DNA from 2 places in the Streptomyces sp. SID5643 genome. Region 1 is predicted to be linked to the other one. Evidence: riboswitches for the same ligand, from Rfam matches in the RefSeq annotation. Region 1 holds a riboswitch; the other holds the start of a gene.
What was found. Region 1 has a riboswitch for thiamine pyrophosphate ahead of GTY56_RS28685 (thiamine ABC transporter substrate-binding protein). Riboswitches for the same ligand answer to the same signal wherever they lie in the genome.

Region 1 (11,097 bases):
GCGCGCTTGTCTTCCCGCCGTTCCCGGGCCTGCCGTTCGACCCGTACCGCGGCCTGCTCTACTCCCCGGACGAACTCTTCGCGTCGCTGGCCGACGGCTACGAGGCCACGCCCGACGCCCTCGCCTACGCCTGGTTCCAGCGCACCAAGGCCGACCGCGACATCTACGCGTCCATGCTGCGCTCGGTCCACGACGACTCCGTCTCGGACGCGCTCGACGAACTCCTGTCCGGCGCCCGGGTCGTGGGTGTCATGGGCGGCCACGCCATGGCCCGCGGCACCGAGGAGTACGCGGGCGCCGCCCGCCTCGGCCGGGAGCTGGCCCGCGCCGGCTTCACGGTCGCCACCGGTGGCGGGCCGGGCGCGATGGAGGCGGCGAACCTCGGCGCATACGCCGCCCCCTTCGATGACGAGATGCTCACCGAGTCGCTCGAACTCCTCGCCAAGGCACCGCACTTCACCCCGTCGATCACCCAGTGGGCCTCGGCCGCCTTCGAGATACGCGCCCGCCGGCCGCAGGGCGGCCGCTCGGTGGGCATCCCGACCTGGTTCTACGGCCACGAGCCGCCGAACGCCTTCGCCTCCCACATCGCCAAGTACTTCGCCAACGCCACCCGCGAGGACGGCCTGTTGGCCCGGTCCAATGCCGGTGTGGTGTTCCTGCCGGGCGCCGCGGGGACGTTGCAGGAGATCTTCGACAACGCGACACCCAACTACTACGAGTCGCGCGGCGAGCCGACGCCGATGGTGCTGGTGAACCGCGCGCACTGGACGGAGAAGCTGCCCGCGTGGCCGCTGCTCCGGTCGCTGGCCCAGGGCCGCTCGATGGAGGCGCGGATCGCTCTGGTGGACCGTATCGAGGAAGCGCCGGAGGCGTTGAAACGTCTCGGCGGTTAATAAGAAGGCAAAGCAAGTGCTTGCAACCTGCATATGCGTTGACACTACTTATGCAACGCTTATAGACCTGTGAGTCTCCCGGTAGTGCTGATGTCCTGTCAGCACTGCCTCAACCCCCCGCTTGAGCAATCCCGTAAAGGACAAACGTGGCAGTTCTGTCCGTATCCCGCCGCTCACGTGCCGTGCGCGTCCTCGGCGTCGTCTCCGCCTCGGCCGCACTCGCGCTCGGCACCGCCGGCAACGCGCTCGCCTGCGACATCAGCGAGTTCTCCGCCGAGGCGAAGTGCGACGGTGACAAGGGCGTCATCACCGTCACCGACGTCGACCCCGCCGGCATCCCGGCGACGGTCACCGTGTACCTGGAGAACAACGGCGCCGACGTCAAGAAGGTCGGCGAGCAGGAGGTGAAGGGCTCGCGCGAGGGCACCACCATCACCTTCGCCGAGAAGTGGAAGCCGAACTCCGAGTACCGCATCCACGTCAAGGCCGCCGGTTACGTCGACGAGGACATCAAGCCGAACCTCGTCACCCCGGCGACCGCCTGCAAGAAGGAGGAGGAGCCCCCTTCGACTCCCCCGCCGTCGACTCCCCCGGCGACGCCGACCCCGTCGGCCTCCCCCTCCGAGCCCGCCGAGGAGGGCGAGTCCCCGGCTCCGGAGCCGTCGGAGAGCCAGAGCACGCCCGCGGCGGGCAACGTGCCCGCCCCGGCCGGTGACTCCAACCTCGCCGAGACCGGTGCCGACTCCAACACCGGCATCATCGCCGGCATCGCGGCGGCCCTGGTCGTCGTCGGTGGCGGTGCGGTGTTCTTCGGCATGCGCCGTCGCGGCGCGAACAGCGACAGCTGACGCCCGCGGCACACTCCGTGATGTGGCCCGTCCCCCGACCGGGGGCGGGCCACGTCCCGTCTCAGCCGAAGGTGGCCCGCTCCAGCCAGAACTCCAGCAACTCCCGCTCGCCCAGGACCTCCAGCTCCTTGGCGTCGAGCGGCAGCCGGCGGTAGAACGCGAGCAGCACGAAGGTGAGCGGCCCGCGCAGGGCGACCGTGGCCCTCTCGTGGCCCCGGCGCCAGCGGACACCGTCCTCGGTGAGCTCGACGACCCACTCGGCGTTCAGGTCCGGCCCGGTGTCGGTGGCGTGCAGATGGATGCTGCTGCCCGGGCCGACCAGCTCGCCCACCACGTCCTGCGGCTCCGTCCGCTGCACGTACTCCACGATCTGGAGCCATTCGTCGATCGCGTCGGCGGCGACCTCGGGCGCGACGTCGTAGGGCAGCCCGGCGGCCAGAGCGGCGTCGGCGCGGTGCACGGTGATCTCGTGCGTCATCCTGCGGGCCCAGAACCCGGAGCTCTGTATCCCGGCCCAGCCCCACACCGTCGCCTCCGGCCCGGCCTCCCGCAGCGTGGCGACGATCCGCTCGCCCGTCTCGGCCAGCCAGGCGTCCAGCGCGGCGGCGTCACCGACGGCCTCGGGACCGGCCACACCGGGCACCTGCTCTTCGGGTACCTCCTGCGCGGCCCGGGTCCGCACCATCAGCTCCGCCCAGCGCAGCGCGCCACCCGTGTGCCGGACGAGTTCCTCCAGCGACCAGTCCGGGCAGGTCGGCACGGTTGCGGACAGGTCTGCCCCGGACGTCACCACCTGCCGCAACAGGATGATCTGGTGGGCGATTTCGTCGCAGTAGCGGTCGTGCGCGAGTGGCGTCATGCCTCGCACCCTAGGCGGGTACGTTCAGCCGAGCACCACGATTTCCGCGGCGTCGAACTCCACGCCCACCTCGTCCCCGACCTCCGGTGCCGCCCGCAGCGCGCACGCCGCTTCCAGGCGCGGTGCGCCTTCGGCCTGGAGGTGCACGGCGACATGCGTGCCCCGGAAGGTACGCGCGGCCACCGTGCAGCGCAGGCCCGTGTCCGCGGGCACCAGGCGCACCCCGGCGGGCCGCACCAGCAGGGTCCGGGTGCCCTGCGGGGCGCCCTCCGGCACCGGCACCTTGCCCCAGGGCGTGTCGGCGGCCTCCGCCCCGACCGTCGCCTCGACCACGTTCTCGAAGCCGAGGAAGCGGGCGACGAACGCGTCGGCGGGCCGCTGCCACACTTCAAGAGGCGTACCGGACTGGGCGATCCGCCCGTCCCGCATCACCACGACCCGGTCGGCCAGCGCGAAGGCTTCCCCCTGGTCGTGCGTCACGGCGAGCACGGTCGTGCCCAACCTGCCGAACACGTCCCGCAGTTCGACGACCAGCCGCTCCCGCAGCGACCGGTCGAGCTGCCCGAGCGGCTCGTCCAGCATCAGCAGCCGCGGGCTCGGCGCGAGGGCCCGGGCCAGCGCCACCCGCTGCTGCTCCCCGCCGGACAGCATCGCGACGGCCCGTCGGCCCGCGCCCGGCAGGCCCACCAGATCCAGCAACTCCTGCACTCGCTCGGCCTGTTGCCGCTTCGGCTCGCCGTGCATCCGCAGCCCGAAGGCGACGTTCCCGGCCACGTCCCGCTGCGGGAACAGCTGGTGGTCCTGGAACATCAGCCCGACGCCGCGCCGGTGCGCGGGCACACCTGCCTGGTCGCGGCCGTCGAGCACCACCTGCCCACGGTCCAGGGGTTGCAGCCCGGCCACCGCCCGCAGCAGGGTCGACTTGCCGCTGCCGCTGGGCCCGAGCACGCACACGATCTCGTGCTCGGCGACCTCCAGATCGACGGCGTCCAGCACCGCCCGCCCGCCGAAACGGACCGTCGCTCCCCGCAGAGCCAGCAGCATCAGAACTCCCCCGTCCGGTCCGTGCGAAGCCTCTCCAGCACCAGCAGGGCCACGGCGCACACCACCATCAGAATCGTCGAAAGGGCCATCGCCTGGCCGTAGTTGAGGTCACCGGGCCGCCCCAGCAGCCGGGCCACGGCCACCGGCAGCGTCGGGTTGTCGGGCCGTGCGATGAACACCGTCGCGCCGAATTCCCCGAGGGACACGGCGAAGGCGAACCCGGCCGCGATCAGCAGCGCCCGCCGCACCATCGGCAGGTCCACCTCCCGCCACACCCGCCACGGCGAGGCCCCCAGCACGGAGGCCGCCTCCCGCAACCGGACGTCCACGGCCCGCAGCACGGGCAGCATGGTCCGTACGACGAACGGCACCCCGACCAGGGCCTGCGCGAGCGGCACCAGGATCCAGGAGGACCTGAGGTCCAGCGGCGGCTCGTCGAGGGAGATCAGGAACCCGAAGCCGACGGTGACCGCGGACACCCCGAGCGGCAGCATCAGCAGCGCGTCGAAGCCGCGCACGAACCGCCCGGCGTCCCGGCGGGTGAGCGCGACCGCGGCGAGGCCGCCGATCACCACGGCGATGAGCGTGGCGGCGACGGCGTACGACAGGGAGTTGCCGACCGCCTCGATCGGCGGGACCAGGAAGACCCCGCCGTCCTCGCTGGTCAGCGCCCGGTAGTAGCCGAAGCCGGGCGCGCCCAATGACCGCTGCACCAGCACGGCGAGCGGCAGCACGAGCAGCACGGCGACGGTGACGAGCACCGCGCCCAGCAGCGCCCACTGCCCCGCGCCACGCGGCCTGCGCCCGGTCAGGGACGCGTCCACCAGCCGCAGCGCGGCCTCCCGCCGCCGCACGGTCCAGGTGTGCAGGGCGAGGATCGCACCTACGGCGACGAACTGGATGAGGGTCAGCACGGCCGCGGTCGACAGGTCGAAGATCTCCGAGGTCTGCCGGTAGATCTCCACCTCCAGGGTGGAGAAGGTGGGCCCGCCGAGGATCTGCACGACACCGAAGGAGGTGAAGGTGAACAGGAAGACCATCAGAGCGGCGGCGGCCACGGCCGGTCCGAGCGCGGGCAGCGTGACCTGCCGCCAGGCCTTCAGGGGCGACGCCCCGAGCATCCGCGCGGCCTCCTCCTGCCGCGGGTCGAGCTGCGCCCAGAGCCCGCCGACCGTCCGGACGACGACGGCGTAGTTGAAGAAGACGTGCGCGAGCAGGATCGCCCACACGGTGGTGTCCAGCCGCACACCCCACAGTTCGTCGAGCAGCCCGCCCCGCCCGACCAGCGCGAGGAACGCCGTACCGACGACGACCGTCGGCAGCACGAACGGCACGGTCACGACCGCCCGCAGGACCTGCTTGCCCGGGAAGTCGAACCGCGCGAAGACGTACGCGCCGGGGAGCGCGACGATCAGGGTGAGCGCGGTGGAGACGAGCGCCTGCCAGGTGGTGAACCACAGCACGTGCCGGACGTCCGACTGCGCCAGCACCTCCCCGATCCGCCCGAGGTGCCAGGTCCCGTCGGTCTTCAGTCCGCGCGCGACGATCGCGGCGACGGGGTAGGCGAAGAAGACCGCGAAGAACGCGACGGGCGCGGCCAGCAGGCCGAACCGCGCCGCCGCGCCCCGCTTGCGCGCGGCTACTTCAGTACGAGTGAGGTCCACGACTTGACCCACTGGTCACGGTGATCGGCGATCCTGGCCGGGGCCATGGTCTGCGGGTCCTTCGCCTGCGGCCCGTACTTCGCGAACTCCGGCGGCACCTGGGCGCCCCCGGTCACCGGGTACACGAACATGTTGAGCGGCATGTCCTCCTGGAACCTCTTGCTGATGAGGAAGTCGAGGAGCGCCTTGCCGCCCTTGGTGTTCTCGGCGTTGCTGAGCAGCCCCGCGTACTCGACCTGCCGGAAACAGGTGCCCTCGGCAACCCCGGTCGGGGCCGTGTCCGGCCTCGGGTCGGCGAAGACGACCTCGGCGGGCGGCGAGGAGGCGTACGACACGACGAGCGGCCGGTCGCCCTTGGCCTTCTTGCCCCCGGCCGAACCGGAGAACTCCTCGTTGTAGGCCTGCTCCCAGCCGTCGGCGACCTTCACGCCGTTGGCCTTGAGCTTCTTCCAGTAGCCCTCCCAGCCGGTGTCGCCGTACTTCGCGGCGGTGCCGAGCAGGAAGCCGAGCCCTGGTGAGGAGGAGGCGGCGTTCTCGGTCACGAGCAGGTTCTTGTACTGCGGCTTGATCAGGTCGTCGAAGCTCTTCGGCGGCTCCAGCTCGTGGTCGGCGAAGTACTTCTTGTCGTAGTTGACGCAGATGTCGCCGGTGTCGATGGGCGTGACGCGGTGCTTGTCCCGGTCGACGCGGTACGCCGCATCGATCCGCTCCGAGCCCTTCGCCTCGTACGACTGGAAGAGGCCGTTGTCGAGAGCGCGGGACAGCAGGGTGTTGTCGACGCCGAAGAAGACGTCGCCCTGCGGGTTGTCCTTGGTCAGGATGGCCTTGTTCACGGCCTGCCCGGCGTCGCCGTCCTTGAGGACCCGGACCTTGTACCCGGACTGCTTCTCGAAGGCGGCGATGACGTCCTTGGACGCGGCCCACGAGTCGTGGCTGACGAGCGTCACGGTCTTGGAGTCGCCGGACCCCTGGCCGCCGTCGGGCGACCCGCACGCGGCGAGCGTGCCGGCCATGCCGAGCCCGACGGCCGCCGCCGTCAGCCGCTTGATGTTGTTGCCCACTGGATTCCTCCTGGAGTGACCAGGAGAAGACGCGGCCCTGCCCGGGACTTCCGGGGTCCCGGGCAGGGCGCAACAGCTCGAGTGATGACCGATCTCCCTACCCAGAATGACCTGGGCCAGGTTCGGAGGGTCTGCGGCCGTGTGCCGCACTCTCAGCGCTGTGGCGCTCCCCTGTCGGAATATGCAGATGTTCCTACGGCGGTCAGACTACCGTTCGGTGGCAGCGAGCTGACCACACGCCCCGTCGATCTCCTGACCACGGGTGTCCCGGATCGTCACCGGCACACCATGGGCGGCGATGGCCTCCACGAAGGCCTTCTCGTCCTCGGGCCGCGAGGCCGTCCACTTCGACCCGGGCGTCGGGTTCAGCGGAATCAGGTTCACGTGCACGGGCTTGCCCTTGAGCAGCCGCCCGAGCCGGTCACCCCGCCAGGCCTGGTCGTTGATGTCCCGGATCAGGGCATACTCGATGGACAGTCGGCGCCCGGACTTGGCGCTGTACTCGAAGCCGGCGTCCAGCACCTCGCGCACCTTCCACCGCGTGTTCACGGGCACGAGGGTGTCGCGCAGCTCGTCGTCGGGTGCGTGCAGCGAGATCGCCAGACGGCACTTGAAGCCCTCGTCGGCGAACCGGTGGATGGCCGGGACGAGACCGACGGTGGAGACGGTGATGCCGCGCTGGGACAGGCCGAGACCATCGGGCTCGGGGTCGGTGAGCCGCCGGATGGATCCGATGACCCGGTTGTAGTTGGCGAGCGGCTCGCCCATCCCCATGAAGACGATGTTGCTGAGCCGCGCGGGACCGCCGGGGACCTCCCCGTCGCGCAGGGCCCGCATCCCGTCCACGATCTGATGGACGATCTCGGCGGTGGACAGATTCCGGTCGAGCCCCGCCTGACCGGTCGCGCAGAACGGACAGTTCATGCCGCACCCGGCCTGGGAGCTGATGCACATGGTCACCCGGTCCGGGTAGCGCATCAGCACGGACTCGACGAGCGTTCCGTCGAACAGCCGCCACAGCGTCTTGCGGGTGGTGCCCTGGTCGGTGGACAGATGCCGCACGACGGTCATCAGCTCGGGCAGCAGCGCCTCCTGCAGCCGCCCCCGGGCACCGGCCGGAATGTCGGTCCACTGCTCCGGATCATGCGCGTACCGCGCGAAGTAGTGCTGCGAGAGCTGCTTGGCACGAAACGGCTTCTCCCCGACAGCGGCCACGGCCTCCTTGCGCTCGGCAGGAGTGAGATCGGCAAGATGCCGCGGCGGCTTCTTGGCTCCGCGGGGGGCGACGAAAGTGAGTTCTCCGGGTGCAGGCATAACCCTTCCAGTGTGGCAGATCATCGCCAGGAGCCCAGGCCGGAGCGGGGTGGGGGTGGTCACCTCTGGGTGCCGTCTGTCAGCGTTGGCCGGCCTCGGACGGCCCAGGGACGGCCCAGGATCCCTGAGCGGTCACGATCAGCCCAATCATGCGAGGCCGGGCGTCATCCCCCGATGGCGCTCGCGGCCTGTTCCCCCAGTGCCAAGACCATGCCTCCCAGCGCAGAACCTGCAGCTGGTGCAATAGCTTCCATAAGTCGATCCGTCAGCCGACGAAGGCGTCCGCGATCGGGGGCCTCACCGCCGGCTTCCGCCTCAAGCTCTTGGGCGATCTGCTCGACCTCAATCTGCTGATCTTCTTCTAGGCCGTAAGAAGAGATTCCTTGGCGAGCGACCGCAGCGAAGTGCGCGACCCTGGCCAACACCTCGGGATCAATTCCCGAGGTATTATTCTGAGTAAAGTCGGACTGAGTTCCAACTACTACATTCTGCGAACCGTCGATCCTGACATTGAACGTCGGCCCACCACCAGGGGCTGGATTCAAAAATTCTGACACTGGCTTCCCGCTTTCTGCGCAATCCACACCCTTAGGCGTGAGAGACGGTCGAAAGATGTGATCCGATTGATCAACCTGTCCGCCTTGAATAAGCCCGGCCGTCGTCAGATAGGAAACCGCACGCAAAATTTCCTGACCACCGAACGATCGCCCCATATACAGAGCCCGCCCCGAGGATGCAAAGTCCTCTGTACTTTCAGGCCCGTCATCTTCAAGGTAGTAGTCGTACAACCAGCGAATTAGCTCAAGGCGTAGAGAAGCCATCCTGGCAGGGCCATTACTCCTCTTAGCGCGCAACTCGCTGACAAAACTGAGCCCATGTGCAGTGATTTTATAATCGTCGGCCACCGAAGCAAGTTCAATCAAGCCTGCTTGTTGGAGTCGACGTGCAGCAGCACCCCATTGACTGCGCTCGAAATCGGACCAAACGTCTACGGCCCTATCGAGATCGCGATCCGCTCTATCGTGCACGTACTCCAAGATTACGAGATCTTCATTCGCAAGGGACACGAACCGACTGTACCGCTCCTCCGCGTTCCGTGTGGACCCTGGGCGAAAGATCACCGCCATGAGACGCTTTGGCCAAAGCTTGACTCTGCATCAGCGCGTGTGCTTATGAGTATGGCTTACCACCCCACACAGGAGAGGGCATGCCCAACCACATCGGCAAGGCAAGCGTTCGTGAATATCTCTATGTCGACACTCCTCGAGTTCGGACACTTCTCGCTCAACTATCCTTTGGTCTGCCAGAAGAGAGAAAATCAGAGCGAACTCGGCAGTGGACTGCTTCGCTGACCGGCCTCGACGGCCCTCAGCACGACGAGGGCTCACGCGAGCAGGAGGTGCGATCCCTTGCCGATCTTCACGTCGCTATGCTTGAGGATGCGGCCGAATATGCCAAAATGCTATTGGACGTGAGTGATTTCTCCAAAAAACCGAAAAACTGGAATCGAGGACGCATTCATAAGGCGCTCAACCCTGGTTCGTTGATTAGAATCACCGCCCCGACATCCATCATCTATCCAGCCTCATTTGCGGCGTCAGCAACAGCCCTCGACTCCTTGAGCGATGATGACACCTTCTCCCAAGATGTAGGTAAGATCGTCAGAGCCATGTACGGTGAACATCTGACGCTCCGTATTTATCCCTGCGGTGAAGATGATTGGGAATACCAGTACTCAGGTGTGGTATCTGACCCTGGAGGGTACCTCTCCGGAGAAAAGTCGGTTCTATTCTCGCGGCTAGGGGCGGACCCCCAGATGTGGACGACCGTTGCGACAGTCAGCAGGATTCCGGATCGAGATCACACCCCGCCCACCGTTCGTCTCGAACAGGTAATGACGACGCTGCAGCAGGCGCTTGAGAATGAAGAAATGAGCCGCCGAGTCCTGGAAAAAATGATTCAGGAGTCGAGTCGAGCCATGGAGGGGATGGGGCTAAGCGAGGCCCCCACCTGGCCAGCAGTCTCTGTTATCCCCATTGCTGTCTATCGAGAAGTTTCACCCTCAGCTCTCCCTCCTGACTTGGACTCGGATGACTGACCAGGCAGGTTCCGCGCAAGGTCGGCGGAGCGGCTTTGGGCGGGAGCTGCTTTGGGGCGAGTGATCATGGCCCCGTAAGCTTCCGGCGAGTCGGGCAGTCTGTGGACCTGCCCGCTAAAGCACGACGTTGGGGCCATGATCTTAGAGGCTCGCCCCAAGGTGGCTGCCTAAAGCCGTGGAGCCGACCGCCCCAGCCACAGAGGGTGTCTCCCACCTCATGCCCGCAGCCGCCGAGCGCGCCGCCGGGCGCGGCTAGCCGGGGCGTAGACAGGAGGCAGGCCGCGCCGCAGAGGCGGCGCGCGCCCGCGCCGTGCGCGGGCACTTGATGAAGTAGGGAAAGTTGTACCGCACCCATGATCGCGTCGCTCGATCGTGGCCTGTCGGCTCACCGCTCGTCTCGGCTACCGTTCCTTGCATGCCTTCTGCACTGGACACGCCTCAGGGAGCGGCCGAACTCGCCGAGTCTCTGCTTCCCCAGCTCGGGAATCGCTGGCTGCACACTCAGGCTGTGGCCGCTCGGGCGCGTGAGGCTTCCGCGGCTGTGTCCGAGGCTGACCGGGATCTCCTCGTCGCCGCAGCGTGGCTGCATGACATCGGTTACGCCCCCGAGCTTCGCGAGACCGGGTTCCATCCCCTCGACGGTGCCCGTCACCTGGAAGCACTGGGTGCGCCGGCGCGTCTGGTGCGGCTGGTCGCTCACCACTCCGGGGCCGTGTACGAAGCAGAGCAGCGCGGTCTGTCGGCAGAGCTGGCCGTCTACGAGCGGGAAGACTCCCCCGTCCTGGACGCGCTGATCTTCGCCGACATGACGACCGGCCCCGCCGGACAGTCCTTCCCCTTCGACACGCGCATCGACGAGATCCTCGTCCGCTACGAGCCGGGCAGCGAGGTGCACAACGCGATCAGCAAGGCGCGTCCATACCTCCAGGCCGCCGTCGAGCGAACCCTCGACCGAATGGCCGCTCAGCCGATGTAGGGCTCGGTCCGGTCGGCCAGGCCGTGATCGATCCGCATGCGCATCGACGGGTGGATGTTCAGCTCGTCCAGCCTGCCCGGATCGACGAACGCCACTTCCTTGCTCTCGCTGCTCGTCCGCAGCTGGCCGCCGACGATGCGGGCGTGGAAGCAGATCGAGAACTGCTGGCGGACCTCGCCGTCGTCGTACGCCATGACGTGCCCAGGGTTCGTGTAGATACCGACCAGGCCGGTCACCTCGACGTCGAAGCCGGTCTCTTCCCTGGTCTCGCGTACAGCCGCGTCGGGCGCTGACTCGCCCAGGTCGATGCCGCCTCCGGGCAGGGCCCACAGATCGT
Region 2 (11,097 bases), on a different contig from region 1:
CGGTCTACTACAACTTCGCGAGCAAGTCCGTCCTCTTCGAGGAACTGCTGCGGCACGGAGTGGGTCTGCTGACCGCCTCCCTGCGGGACGCGGCCGAGCGGACCGCGCGGGAGGGCGGCAGCAAGGTCGACGCCCTGGACGCGATGATCCGCGCCGGGCTGGTCTTCATCGACCGCTACCCGGCCTTCACCCAGCTGTACGTGGCCGAGCTGTGGCGTACCAACCGGGCCTGGCAGTCCACGCTGATGGTGGTCCGGCAGCAGGCCGTCGCGGTCGTGGAAGACGTCCTGCGCGAGGGTGTCGGCAACGGCGAGTTCAGCGAGGAGATCGACGTGCCGCTGACGGCGGCGGCACTGGTCGGCATGGTCCTGGTCGCCGCGCTCGACTGGAAGTCGTTCCAGCCGGAGCGTTCCCTGGACGACGTCCACGCGGCCCTCTCGCGGCTGCTCCAGGGGCGGGTGAGCGGCTGCCGCTGACCGCGCTGCGGCCACCGCGCGAAAGCGCCGGTCCGCTGTGGCCGCGTCCCCCGCGGGCCACCTCGAACCGGCGCCTTCCCTGCTCCCCCGTTCTCCTGCTCCCCCGTACGTTCCCCCCGCAGGACCCCCGTTGCGGTCGTCCCCCGGTTCTCCCCCGTGCCTCGCTCCCGCCGACACCGCCGGCGGAAGGAGCGGATCGTGGGCCGGCTCCGTTCCGGCGCCCCGTGTCGCCGGTGCCGGAGCCGTGCCCCTCTCCGTGTCTCCACTCTCCCGTCCGCGCAGGTCGTCCCCCATCCGCGCGCGTACTCAACTCCCCGGCTAGGTACGGATACTCAGACCTGCGCCCGGGGCCCCACAACGCTGTGTCGCCGCCTGGTCACGATCGCCTCCGCGCCCGTACTCGGAGGCGGCCGACGGGGGCTGTCGGCGGGGCCGTCCGCGGGGGCTGTCGGCGGAGGCTGTCGGTGGGGGCCGATAAAGTCGCCGCATGGCACGGATTGCGGTGATCGGCGCCGGGATGGGCGCGCTGACGGCTGCCGCCCGGCTGGCCGTCGCGGGCCACCGGGTGGCGGTGTACGAGCGGACGGACACCTACGGCGGAGCGCTGCGCCGCTTCGAGCGCGACGGCTTCTCCTTCGACACCGGCCCCGCCCTGCTGCCGCTGCCCGCCGTCTACCGCGATCTGTTCGTGAAGACCGGCAAGGAGCCGCTGGAGTCCTGCGTCGAGCTCGTCCAGGTCGACCCGTCGTCCCGGCACATGTTCGCGGACGGCACCGAGGTGTCGCTGCCGAACGCCTCGCGCGCGGGCGTCGTCGCCGCTCTGGACGAAGGGCTCGGCGCGGGCGCCGGGAAGCGCTGGGGCGACTTCCTGGTCCGGGCCCGTGAGGCCTGGGACCGGACCCGCCGGCCGCTGCTGGAGGAGCCGCTCTGGCCGAACTGGCAGGTGCTGGCCGAGCGCGAGCCCTACCCGTCGGTGCCGCACAAGCGGCTGCTGCGCACCCGCCGGGCCCGCACCCTGGCCGAGGTCGGCGCCTGGGAGCTGCGCGACCCCCGGCTCGCGGCACTCCTGGAGAGCCACGCCCTCGGGTACGGCCTGGATCCCCGGGCCGCTCCCGCGAGTGCGGCCGTCCTGCCGTACATGGAGCACGCCTTCGGCACCTGGTACGTGCGCGGCGGCCTGCGCGAGCTGGCGCGGGCGGTGTACGAGCGGTGCCGGGCCCGCAGGGTCGAGTTCCATTTCGGCGCCGAGGTCACCGGGGTACTGGAGAAGGACGGCCGGGCGTCCGGGGTGGAACTCGCCGAGGGGTCGGTCGCGGAGGCGGACTTCGTGGTCGCCGGTGTCGCATCCGGCATCCTGGCCCGGCTGACTCCCGGCACCGTCCTGCGGGGCGAGAGCGAGGTCCCGCCGCAGCCCGCGGCGGCCGGCCGGCTGACCCTTCTTCTCGCGCTGCGCGGCCCCCGCCCCGCGGGCACGGCACACCGCACAGTGGTGCACGCCCCGGACCGCGAGGCCGAGCTGGAGGCCCTGTTCGGCACGGGCGCCGGACAGGGCCGTCCGACGGTCACGGTGCTACGGCCCGACGACCCCCGCCCGGCCCCGGCGGACCACGAGGCGGTCACCGTCACGACGGCGGTGCCCGCGCGGCCCGGCCGGCCTCACGGCGACCTCGTGGACCACATGATCACCGCCGCCGGACGCGCCGTACCCGGTCTGCGGGACCGCCTCCTCTGGCACGAGGCGCGCACCCCGGACGACACCGCGGACGAAACGGGTGCGGAGGGCGGGGCGGTACCGGTGCCGGCGCTGGCGGCGGCCGGCGGGCGGCTGCTGCACCCGTCCAACGGCACGCGGTTGCCCGGCCTGTTCACCGTGGGCGGCTGGGCCCACCCCGGCGGCGGACTGCCGCACGCGGGCATGTCGGGCGCGCTGGTCGCGGGACTGATCGTGGAGGGGCCGGAGTTCCGCGGCTCGCAGTGAAACGCGACGCCCGGCGGCACCGGGGCCTCACAAGACGCCCCGGCGGGATCTGAGCCTCAGAAACGGTACTGCTCGTCGAAGCCGTTGCCCTGCGGCTGCTGCCCGCCGCCCTGGTACGGGTACGGCTGCTCCGGCGGCAGCTCCTGCCCGTACTCGTCGGTGTTGCGCTGCTGCGGGACCCACACCCCGCCGGGCGGGGTCTCGCCGCCGTAGGTGCCGGCGTACTGCTGCCGGCCACTGGCGTCGTAGCCCTGCTGCTGACCGTAGTACTGCTGGTCGCCGTAGGTGCCGTCGTACGTGCCCTGGCCGTAGTTCGACGAGCCGATGTACGGGTCGGAGTAGGCGGCGTACTGCTGCTGGCCGGTGGCGTCGTAACCCTGCTGCTGACCGTAACCGGAGTAGTCGTGGGCGTAGGACTGGTCGGCGGCCTGGGCGGCGTACTGGTCGTGGCCCTGCTGCCCCGTGGCCTGGTACCCGCTGTCGTAGGTGCCGTAGGAGCCGGTGTCCTCCGGCATGGGCTGCGGCTCGTAGACGGCCGTGGTCTCGGCGGCCGTCGGCTGGTGGGCGGGGCGGGCGGGGGTGAAGACGTCGTCACGGTCGTAGTCGTCGTCCTGGCCGTAGGCGGCGGTGTCGCGGCGGTAGGCGCCCGCCTCGTCGTCGTAGCCGCCCTCGGCCTCCAGGCCGGAGACCTCCAGCGTCGGTTCCTGGCGGCCGCGCTCACCGCGGCGGCGCTTGCTGCCGCCCAGGGCGGGCGCGTTCACCGCCCAGCCGGCCGCGAAGCCGCTGCGGAACGACAGGGTGACGTAGGTCTGGCCGACCGCGAAGGCGGCAGCGCCGAGGCCGATCACGACGACCGACGGGATCAGGACGCCGACGACGACACCGAGGAACCCGACGAAGGCCAGAAGCCGCCAGCGCAGCCGCGCCTTGTACTGCAGCAGCACCTCACCCAGCAGCCACAGCGCGACGATGCCGAACGCGATGTAGAGGACCGTCCAGCCCATGTACGCCCCTCTCCCAGTGGCCGCTACGCAGTGTGTCGTATACCGGTGCGAACGGTCTAGGCCTGCGATGAATGGTGCAGGCCAAGGTTCTCGTAGATTTCCAGTGTCGCGGTGGAGTTGTTGAGCGTGATGAAGTGCAAGCCGGGCACCCCCTCGGCGAGCAGCTGCGCACAGAACTCCGTGGCGAATTCGATACCAATGGAGCGTACAGCGGCCGGATCGTCTTGTGCTGTGAGGATCCGCTCTTTCAGGGCGGCCGGGAACGCGGCGTTGGTGAGCGAGCCGATCCGCTCCAGCGTCTTCACGCTGGCGATCGGCATGACCTCGGGGATGATCGGGGTGTCGCAGCCGGCGGCCGAAACCCGGTCGCGCAGCCGGAGGTAGTCCTCCGGCTGGAAGAACATCTGCGTGATGGCGTAGTCCGCGCCCGCCCGGCACTTGTCGACGAAGTGGCGGACGTCGGTGTCCCAGTCGAGGGAGCGCGGGTGCATGGCCGGGAAGGCGGCGACACCCACGCAGAAGTCTCCGGACGCCTTGATCAGCTCGACGAGTTCGGCGGCGTAGGCGAGGCCGCGGGGGTGCGGCACCCAGTCGCCCATGGGGTCGCCGGGCGGGTCGCCGCGCAGGGCGAGCATGTTGCGGATCCCGGCGTCGGCGTACTGGCCGATGATGTTGCGCAGGTCGGCCACCGAGTGGTCGACCGCCGTGAGGTGGGCGATCGGGGTGAGGGTGGTGTCGGAGGCGATCGCCTCGGTCGCCTTGACCGTGCCCGCGCGGGTGGAACCGCCCGCGCCGTAGGTCACGGAGACGAAGTCGGGCGCCACCGCCTCGACCCGGCGCAGCGCGTTCCACAGGTTCCGCTCGCCCTTCGGGGTCTTGGGGGCGTAGAACTCGAACGAGTACGTCGTCTTGCCGTCCGCGAGCATGTCGCGGACGGTGCGGGCGTGGTCCGACCTGATGGATGCGGTGCCGAGGGCCATACGGGCAGGTTAGCCAGGGGAGGTCGGTCCCCCAACCGTGAGCCGCGTTTTGCCCGGATTGTCCACTTGTTGTCCATCCCTTGGACAACTGTCTCGCCCCGGCCTGTCAATCGGACACGCCCTGGACCTCCCGCAGCCGCTTCGCGAACCCGGCCGCTGCGGCCCCCGGGTCGTCGGCCTCGGTGATCGCCCGAACGACGACGACACGCCGGGCGCCCGCTTCCAGGACCTGGTCGAGGTTGCCGAGGTCGATGCCGCCGATGGCGAACCAGGGACGGTCGGTGCCGAGGGCGGCGGTGTACCGGACGAGGTCCAGGCCGGGCGCGTGACGGCCGGGCTTGGTGGGGGTCGGCCAGCACGGGCCGGTGCAGAAGTAGTCCACGCCCGGCTGGACGGCTGCCGCGGCGGCCTCGGACTCGGCGTGGGTGGAGCGGCCGATCACGACATCGTCGCCGAGGAGCGCGCGGGCCGCGGGGACCGGGAGGTCGCCTTGGCCGAGGTGCAGCACGTCGGAGCCGGCGGCGTGCGCGACGTCCGCCCGGTCGTTGACCGCGAGCAGCTTGCCGTGCCGGGCACAGGCGTCGGCGAAGACGGCCAGGTGCTCCAGCTCCTCAGCGGCCTCCATGCCCTTGTCCCGCAACTGCACGATGTCGACCCCGCCGGTCAGCACGGCGTCGAGGAACGCCCCCAGATCGCCCTGCCGCTTGCGCGCGTCGGTGCAGAGGTAGACCCGGGCGTCGGCGAGCCGGGCGCGGGCGGTGGCGGCGGCGGTGCCGGTCATGCGTGTCCCCCTGGGTGTGTCGTGGCGGTGCGGGCCGGTGGGCCCGTCCGTGCGTCGGCGGCGGGCGGGAACGCCCGCGCGGCTACCGGCGGCGGACGGGAGGGCCCGCGCGGGTACCGGCGGCGTGCGGCTCGGGAGCGCGCCCTGTCCCGCTGCGCACGCCTCGGGCACCCTACGCCTGCCCGCGGGTCCCGCCGCGTCCCGGTGGCCGCGCGCGGCCCCTGCGGGGAACACCGACCGGCCCGGCCGGGCGCGAACCACCCCGGGCCGTGGCCCCTCGGGTCACGGCCCCTCTTCGGGCGGCTGTTCAGGTCCGGCCCCGCTCGCGCGGCACCGGACGGTTGTCCGGTCGAGCCGGGTCAGACCGCGAGCGCCTGGGCGCGGCGCTTCACCTCCGTGCCGCGATTCTCGCTGAGCGCCTGTGCGGGGGTGCCGGGCAGGCTGGGGTCCGGGGTGAAGAGCCACTCCAGCATCTCTTCGTCCGTGAAGCCGTCGTCCCGCAGGAGCGTCAAGGTCCCGGACAGGCCCTTGACGACCTTGTCCCCGTCGATGAAGGCGGCGGGGACGTGCAGCGCGCGGTTCTCACCGCGGCGTACGGCGATGAGCTGGCCCTCCTTGACCAGCTGCCGCACACGCGTCACCTCGACGCCGAACTGTTCGGCGATGTCGGGGAGGGTGAGCCAGGCGGGGACGAGAGCATCGATCTTTGCGTCAATCTCGGTCACGGAAACCAGCCTGCCATCTGCCACTGACAGTCGGAAGTCGGCCCGGTCCACGCGGCGGCCCTGCCTGGCCCGGCAGGGCCGCCCGGACGGCTCCACGAGGGCCGTGGGCTCAGGCCGTCGCCGCCTTCATGGGCCTGGCCGGATCCGTCAGCAGCACCGGATTCATCGCGGTGCCCGACTCGATCAGGCGGCGGCCCTGCGCGAGGTCCCGGGGCCGGCCCACCGCCAGCAGCGCCACCAGCCGCTCACCGCGCAGCCAGCACACCGTCCAGGCCGGTCCGGCGGCGTCGCCCCGCCACAGGACGGTGTCCGCGGCCGCGTGGTGCCCGGCGTACTGGACGAACCGCCCGAACTGCTCGGACCAGAAGTACGGCACCGGGTCGTACACCGCCCGCGTCTCCCCCGTGGCCCGGCCGGCGATGTTCACGGCGACCGTGCGCGGCCCCTGGAGGGCGTTGTCCCAGTGGTGGACCAGCAGGCGCTCGCCGTAGCGCCCCGAGGGGAAGGAGGCGCAGTCGCCGACGGCGTACACGTCCGGCACGGACGTGCGCAGATGCTCGTCGGCCACGATCTCGCCGTGCGCGCCGAACTCGATGCCGGAGCCGGCCAGCCAGGCCGTCGCGGGGCGGGCGCCGATGCCGACGACGACCGCGCCCGCGGGCAGCCGCGAGCCGTCGTCCAGGAGGACCGCGCCCGGCTCGACGCGCTCCACGCGCGCGTGCGTCCGCAGGGTCACCCCGGCGTCGGCGTACCAGCCGGTCATCGGGGCGGCGACCTCGGCGGGCAGCGCTCCGGCGAGCGGCCGTTCCGCGGCCTCGACGACGGTCACGGCGCAGCCCGCCTCGCGGGCGGCCGTGGCGAACTCGGCGCCGATCCAGCCCGCTCCGACGACCACGATGTCGTGCTTGCGGGCCAGCACCGGCCGCAGCCGTTCGGCGTCGTCCAGGGTGCGCAGCAGATGCACGCCGGGCACGCCCTCGGCGCCGGGCAGCCGGACCGGTTCGGCGCCGGTCGCGACGACCAGGACGTCGTAGGGCACGGGCCCGTCCTCGGTGTCGAGTTCATGGTCGGCGGGGCGCAGGCCCAGCACCTCGCAGCCGAGCCGCACTTCGACGCCGAGGGCTTCGAAGTCGACGTCGAAGGCGGAACCCTCGGCCCTGCCGAGCAGGACGGCCTTGGACAACGGGGGCCGGTCGTAGGGCTGGTGGGGCTCGGCGCCGAGCAGGATCACGTCACCGGTGAAGCCCCGCTCGCGCAGGGCGACGGCGGTCTGCACCCCGGCCATCCCCGCACCCGCCACGACGACGCGCCGCGGCGCGGACGAACCTGGTTCCTGCGTCTGCTCGCTCACCTGATCACCATAGACACCTGACACATTGTCAGTCAGTGCTCATGCGCCGTGACCTGCTCCACAACGCTCGTGCCGTGACCCTGCCCGGACTCCCACTCCCAGGTCTCCTCCAGCCGCACCCGCCCGTCGGACAGCTCCACGACCGCCGACACGCAGTGCCCCGAGGACGTGGTCCCGTCCCGCTTGAGCTGGACGTACCGGAAGTCCAGCCGGTCCCCTTCCCGGGTACCCACGAGACGGCCGCGTACGACGTCGCCGCCCGCGTACTCGGCCCAGATCTCGCCCTCCCGCTCGTGGTACGTGAACCGGGTGCGGGTGCCCACCTGGCCCGGTGCCTGGTCGGCGACCGGGGCGAGGACGAGACCGTCGAGGGACCGGGCCATGGGTGAGGCTCCCTTACTGCGGGACAGGGCATCGGGCTAGGGTGGCCAAGGTAAAGCACTCGCGGGAGCCCGGACGCACCGGGCTGAGAGGGAGGCTGGCGGCCTCCGACCGTACGAACCTGATCCGGGTCATGCCGGCGAAGGGAGGGGCTGGACGCCCATGTCGCCTACGTCCACATCGTCCGACGTCCTGGTCATCGGGGGCGGGATCATCGGCCTGGTCACGGCCTGGCGGGCCGCGCAGCGCGGGTTCGCCACGGCCGTCGTCGACCCCGAGCCGGGCGGCGGGGCCGCACAGGTCGCGGCCGGCATGCTGGCCGCCGTCACGGAACTGCACTACGGCGAGCAGACCCTGCTCGGCCTGAACCTCGCCTCCGCCCGGCGCTACCCGGACTTCGCCGCCGAGCTCACCGAGCTGACCGGCCGGGACCTCGGCTACCGCCGCTGCGGCACGCTCGCCGTCGCCCTGGACGCCGACGACCGGGCCCACCTGCGCGAACTGCACGCCCTGCAACAGCAGTCGGGCCTGGAATCGCAGTGGCTGTCCGGGCGCGAGTGCCGGCGTCTGGAGCCGATGCTCGCGCCGGGCGTGCGCGGCGGGCTGCGGGTCGACGGCGACCACCAGATCGACCCGCGGCGGCTGGCCGGCGCCCTGGTCGCCGCCTGTGAGCGGGCGGGCGTGGTCCTCCACCGGACGTGGGCGGAGCGGCTGACCGTCGTACGGGACCGGGCCGCGGGTGCCGTCCTGGCCGACGGGACCGAAGCGGCCGCCGGGCAGGTGGTGCTGGCGGGAGGGAGCCTCAGCGGGCGGCTCGCCGGGGTCCCGGACGACGTGCTGCCTCCCGTGCGGCCGGTGAAGGGGCAGGTCCTGCGGCTGACCATGCCGCTGCGGCACGGGCCGTTCCTGAGCCGGACCGTGCGCGCGGTGGTGCGCGGCAGCCACGTCTACCTGGTGCCGCGCGAGAGCGGCGAACTCGTCGTCGGGGCCACGAGCGAGGAGCTGGGCTGGGACACCACCGTGACCGCGGGCGGCGTGTACGAGCTGCTGCGCGACGCGCACGAGCTGGTCCCGGGCATCACCGAGCTGCCGCTCACGGAGACCCGGGCCGGGCTGCGACCCGGCTCCCCCGACAACGCGCCCCTGCTCGGCCCGACGGGTCTGGAGGGTCTGCTGCTGGCCACCGGGCACTACCGCAACGGCGTCCTGCTCACGCCGGTGACCGGCGACGCCCTGGCGCACGCCCTGGCCACGGGTGAACTCCCGGATGAGGCCCGGCCCTTCAGCCCGAAGCGCTTCAGCACCGCCACCGCACTCACGGAGCAGCCCGCATGAACATCTCCGTCAACGGCGAGTCCCGGGACGTCCGGCCCGGCACCGCTCTCGACACCGTCGTGAGGTCGCTCACCGCCTCGCCGTCGGGCGTGGCCGCCGCCCTCAACGAAACCGTCGTCCCGCGCACGCAGTGGCCCGCCACGCCCCTCTCCGAGGGAGACCGGGTGGAAGTCCTCACGGCCGTCCAAGGAGGCTGACCATGGCCGACGATCCGTTCGTCCTCGGTGGTACGTCGTTCACGTCCCGTCTGATCATGGGCACGGGCGGAGCGCCCAGCCTGGAGGTGCTGGAGCGGTCGCTCGTCGCCTCGGGGACGGAGCTGACGACCGTCGCGATGCGCCGGGTGAACGCCTCGGTGCACGGTTCGGTGCTCTCCGTCCTGGACAGGCTCGGCATCCGGGTGCTGCCCAACACGGCCGGCTGCTTCACGGCCGGCGAGGCCGTCCTCACGGCCCGCCTCGCGCGCGAGGCCCTCGGCACCGACCTGGTCAAACTGGAGGTCATCGCCGACGAGCGCACGCTGCTGCCGGACCCGATCGAGACGCTGGAGGCGGCCGAGACGCTGGTCGACGACGGGTTCACGGTGCTGCCGTACACCAACGACGACCCCGTGCTGGCGCGGAAGCTTCAGGACGCGGGCTGCGCGGCGATCATGCCGCTGGGCTCGCCGATCGGCTCCGGTCTCGGGATCCGCAACCCGCACAACTTCCAGCTGATCGTGGAGCACGCGCACGTGCCGGTGATCCTGGACGCCGGTGCCGGTACGGCCTCGGACGCGGCGCTGGCGATGGAGCTGGGGTGCGCGGGTGTGATGCTCGCCTCGGCGGTGACGCGGGCGCAGGAGCCCGTGCTGATGGCCGACGCCATGCGGCACGCGGTGGAGGCGGGGCGGCTGGCGTACCGGGCCGGGCGGATCCCCCGGCGGCATTTCGCGCAGGCGTCGTCACCGGCGGAGGGAATGGCCGCCCTGGACCCGGAACGGCCCGCTTTCCAGTAGGGGCTTGTCCACACGTCACAGGTCGGCTGCAGTCGCGCCCCGGAACCGGGCGGGGCGGGAGAGCTGTCGGTGCCGGCTCGTACACTCGCCTGCGTGGACACGACCCTTCAGGACCCCTTGGTCGGGCAGGTGCTCGACGGCCGGTATCGCATCGACGCGCGGATCGCGGTCGGCGGGATGGCCACGGTCTACCGGGCCGTGGACACCCGGCTCGACCGGATCCTCGCGGTCAAGGTGATGCACCCCGCGCTCGCGGTCGACGCCTCGTTCGTCGAGCGGTTCATCCGCGAGGCGAAGTCGGTGGCCCGGCTGGCCCATCCGAACGTGGTGCAGGTCTTCGACCAGGGCACCGACGGCTCGTACGTGTACCTGGCGATGGAGTACGTGGCGGGCTGCACCCTGCGCGACGTGCTGCGCGAGCGCGGGGCCCTGCAACCGCGCGCCGCCCTGGACATCCTGGAGCCGGTGCTGGCCGCGCTGGGCGCCGCCCACCGCGCCGGTTTCGTGCACCGCGACATGAAGCCCGAGAACGTCCTCATAGGGGACGACGGCCGGGTGAAGGTCGCCGACTTCGGGCTCGTCCGGGCCGTGGACACGGTGACGAACACCACCGGCACCGTCCTCGGCACGGTCTCGTACCTCGCGCCGGAGCAGATAGAGGACGGCACCGCCGATCCCCGCGTCGACGTGTACGCGTGCGGTGTGATGCTGTACGAGATGCTGACGGGCGACAAGCCGCACGACGGGGACTCCCCCGCCGTGATCCTCTACAAGCACCTCCACGAGGACGTGCCCCCGCCCTCGGCCGCCGTGCCCGGTATGGCGTACGAGCTCGACGAGCTGGTGGCCTCGGCGACGGCCCGCACCCCGCAGATCCGTCCGCACGACGCGGTGGCGCTGCTCGCGCAGGTCCGCGACGGACGCGGCCGGCTGAGCGAGGAGCAGCTGGACGCCGTGCCGCCGCAGGCGCTCGCGGTGGACCACGACAACGGCGACGACCGGACGACCGTGATCCCGCGCGCCCTGACCACACCGCGCCCGCTGCCGGTGAACGAGGACGACGAGGCCTCCGGAGCCGGCCTCGACCGC

Region 2: linked by a shared signal. The riboswitch ahead of thiO (glycine oxidase ThiO) and the one ahead of GTY56_RS28685 (thiamine ABC transporter substrate-binding protein) in region 1 are both predicted to bind thiamine pyrophosphate.

Annotation. Positions count from the first base shown of each region.
Region 1 covers NZ_WWIC01000255.1:50,188-61,284, reverse strand. The annotation lists gene GTY56_RS28710 (SLOG cluster 4 domain-containing protein) at 1-896, shown strand, start outside; gene GTY56_RS28705 (LAETG motif-containing sortase-dependent surface protein) at 1,052-1,744, shown strand; gene GTY56_RS28700 (maleylpyruvate isomerase family mycothiol-dependent enzyme) at 1,806-2,603, opposite strand; gene GTY56_RS28695 (ABC transporter ATP-binding protein) at 2,628-3,647, opposite strand; gene GTY56_RS28690 (ABC transporter permease) at 3,647-5,311, opposite strand; gene GTY56_RS28685 (thiamine ABC transporter substrate-binding protein) at 5,287-6,324, opposite strand; TPP riboswitch at 6,449-6,555, opposite strand; gene rlmN (dual-specificity RNA methyltransferase RlmN) at 6,580-7,686, opposite strand; gene GTY56_RS28675 (hypothetical protein) at 7,851-8,753, opposite strand; gene GTY56_RS28670 (DUF6414 family protein) at 8,894-9,784, shown strand; gene GTY56_RS28665 (HD domain-containing protein) at 10,200-10,760, shown strand; gene GTY56_RS28660 (NUDIX hydrolase) at 10,748-11,097, opposite strand, start outside.
Region 2 covers NZ_WWIC01000158.1:42,233-53,329, reverse strand. The annotation lists gene GTY56_RS19085 (TetR/AcrR family transcriptional regulator) at 1-476, shown strand, start outside; gene GTY56_RS19080 (phytoene desaturase family protein) at 964-2,454, shown strand; gene GTY56_RS19075 (SCO2102 family sporulation regulator) at 2,511-3,458, opposite strand; gene metF (methylenetetrahydrofolate reductase [NAD(P)H]) at 3,515-4,438, opposite strand; gene thiE (thiamine phosphate synthase) at 4,545-5,219, opposite strand; gene GTY56_RS19060 (Rv2175c family DNA-binding protein) at 5,579-5,944, opposite strand; gene GTY56_RS19055 (FAD-dependent oxidoreductase) at 6,054-7,295, opposite strand; gene GTY56_RS19050 (avidin-fold protein) at 7,328-7,678, opposite strand; TPP riboswitch at 7,730-7,841, shown strand; gene thiO (glycine oxidase ThiO) at 7,839-9,011, shown strand; gene thiS (sulfur carrier protein ThiS) at 9,008-9,208, shown strand; gene GTY56_RS19035 (thiazole synthase) at 9,211-10,008, shown strand; gene pknB (Stk1 family PASTA domain-containing Ser/Thr kinase) at 10,102-11,097, shown strand, end outside.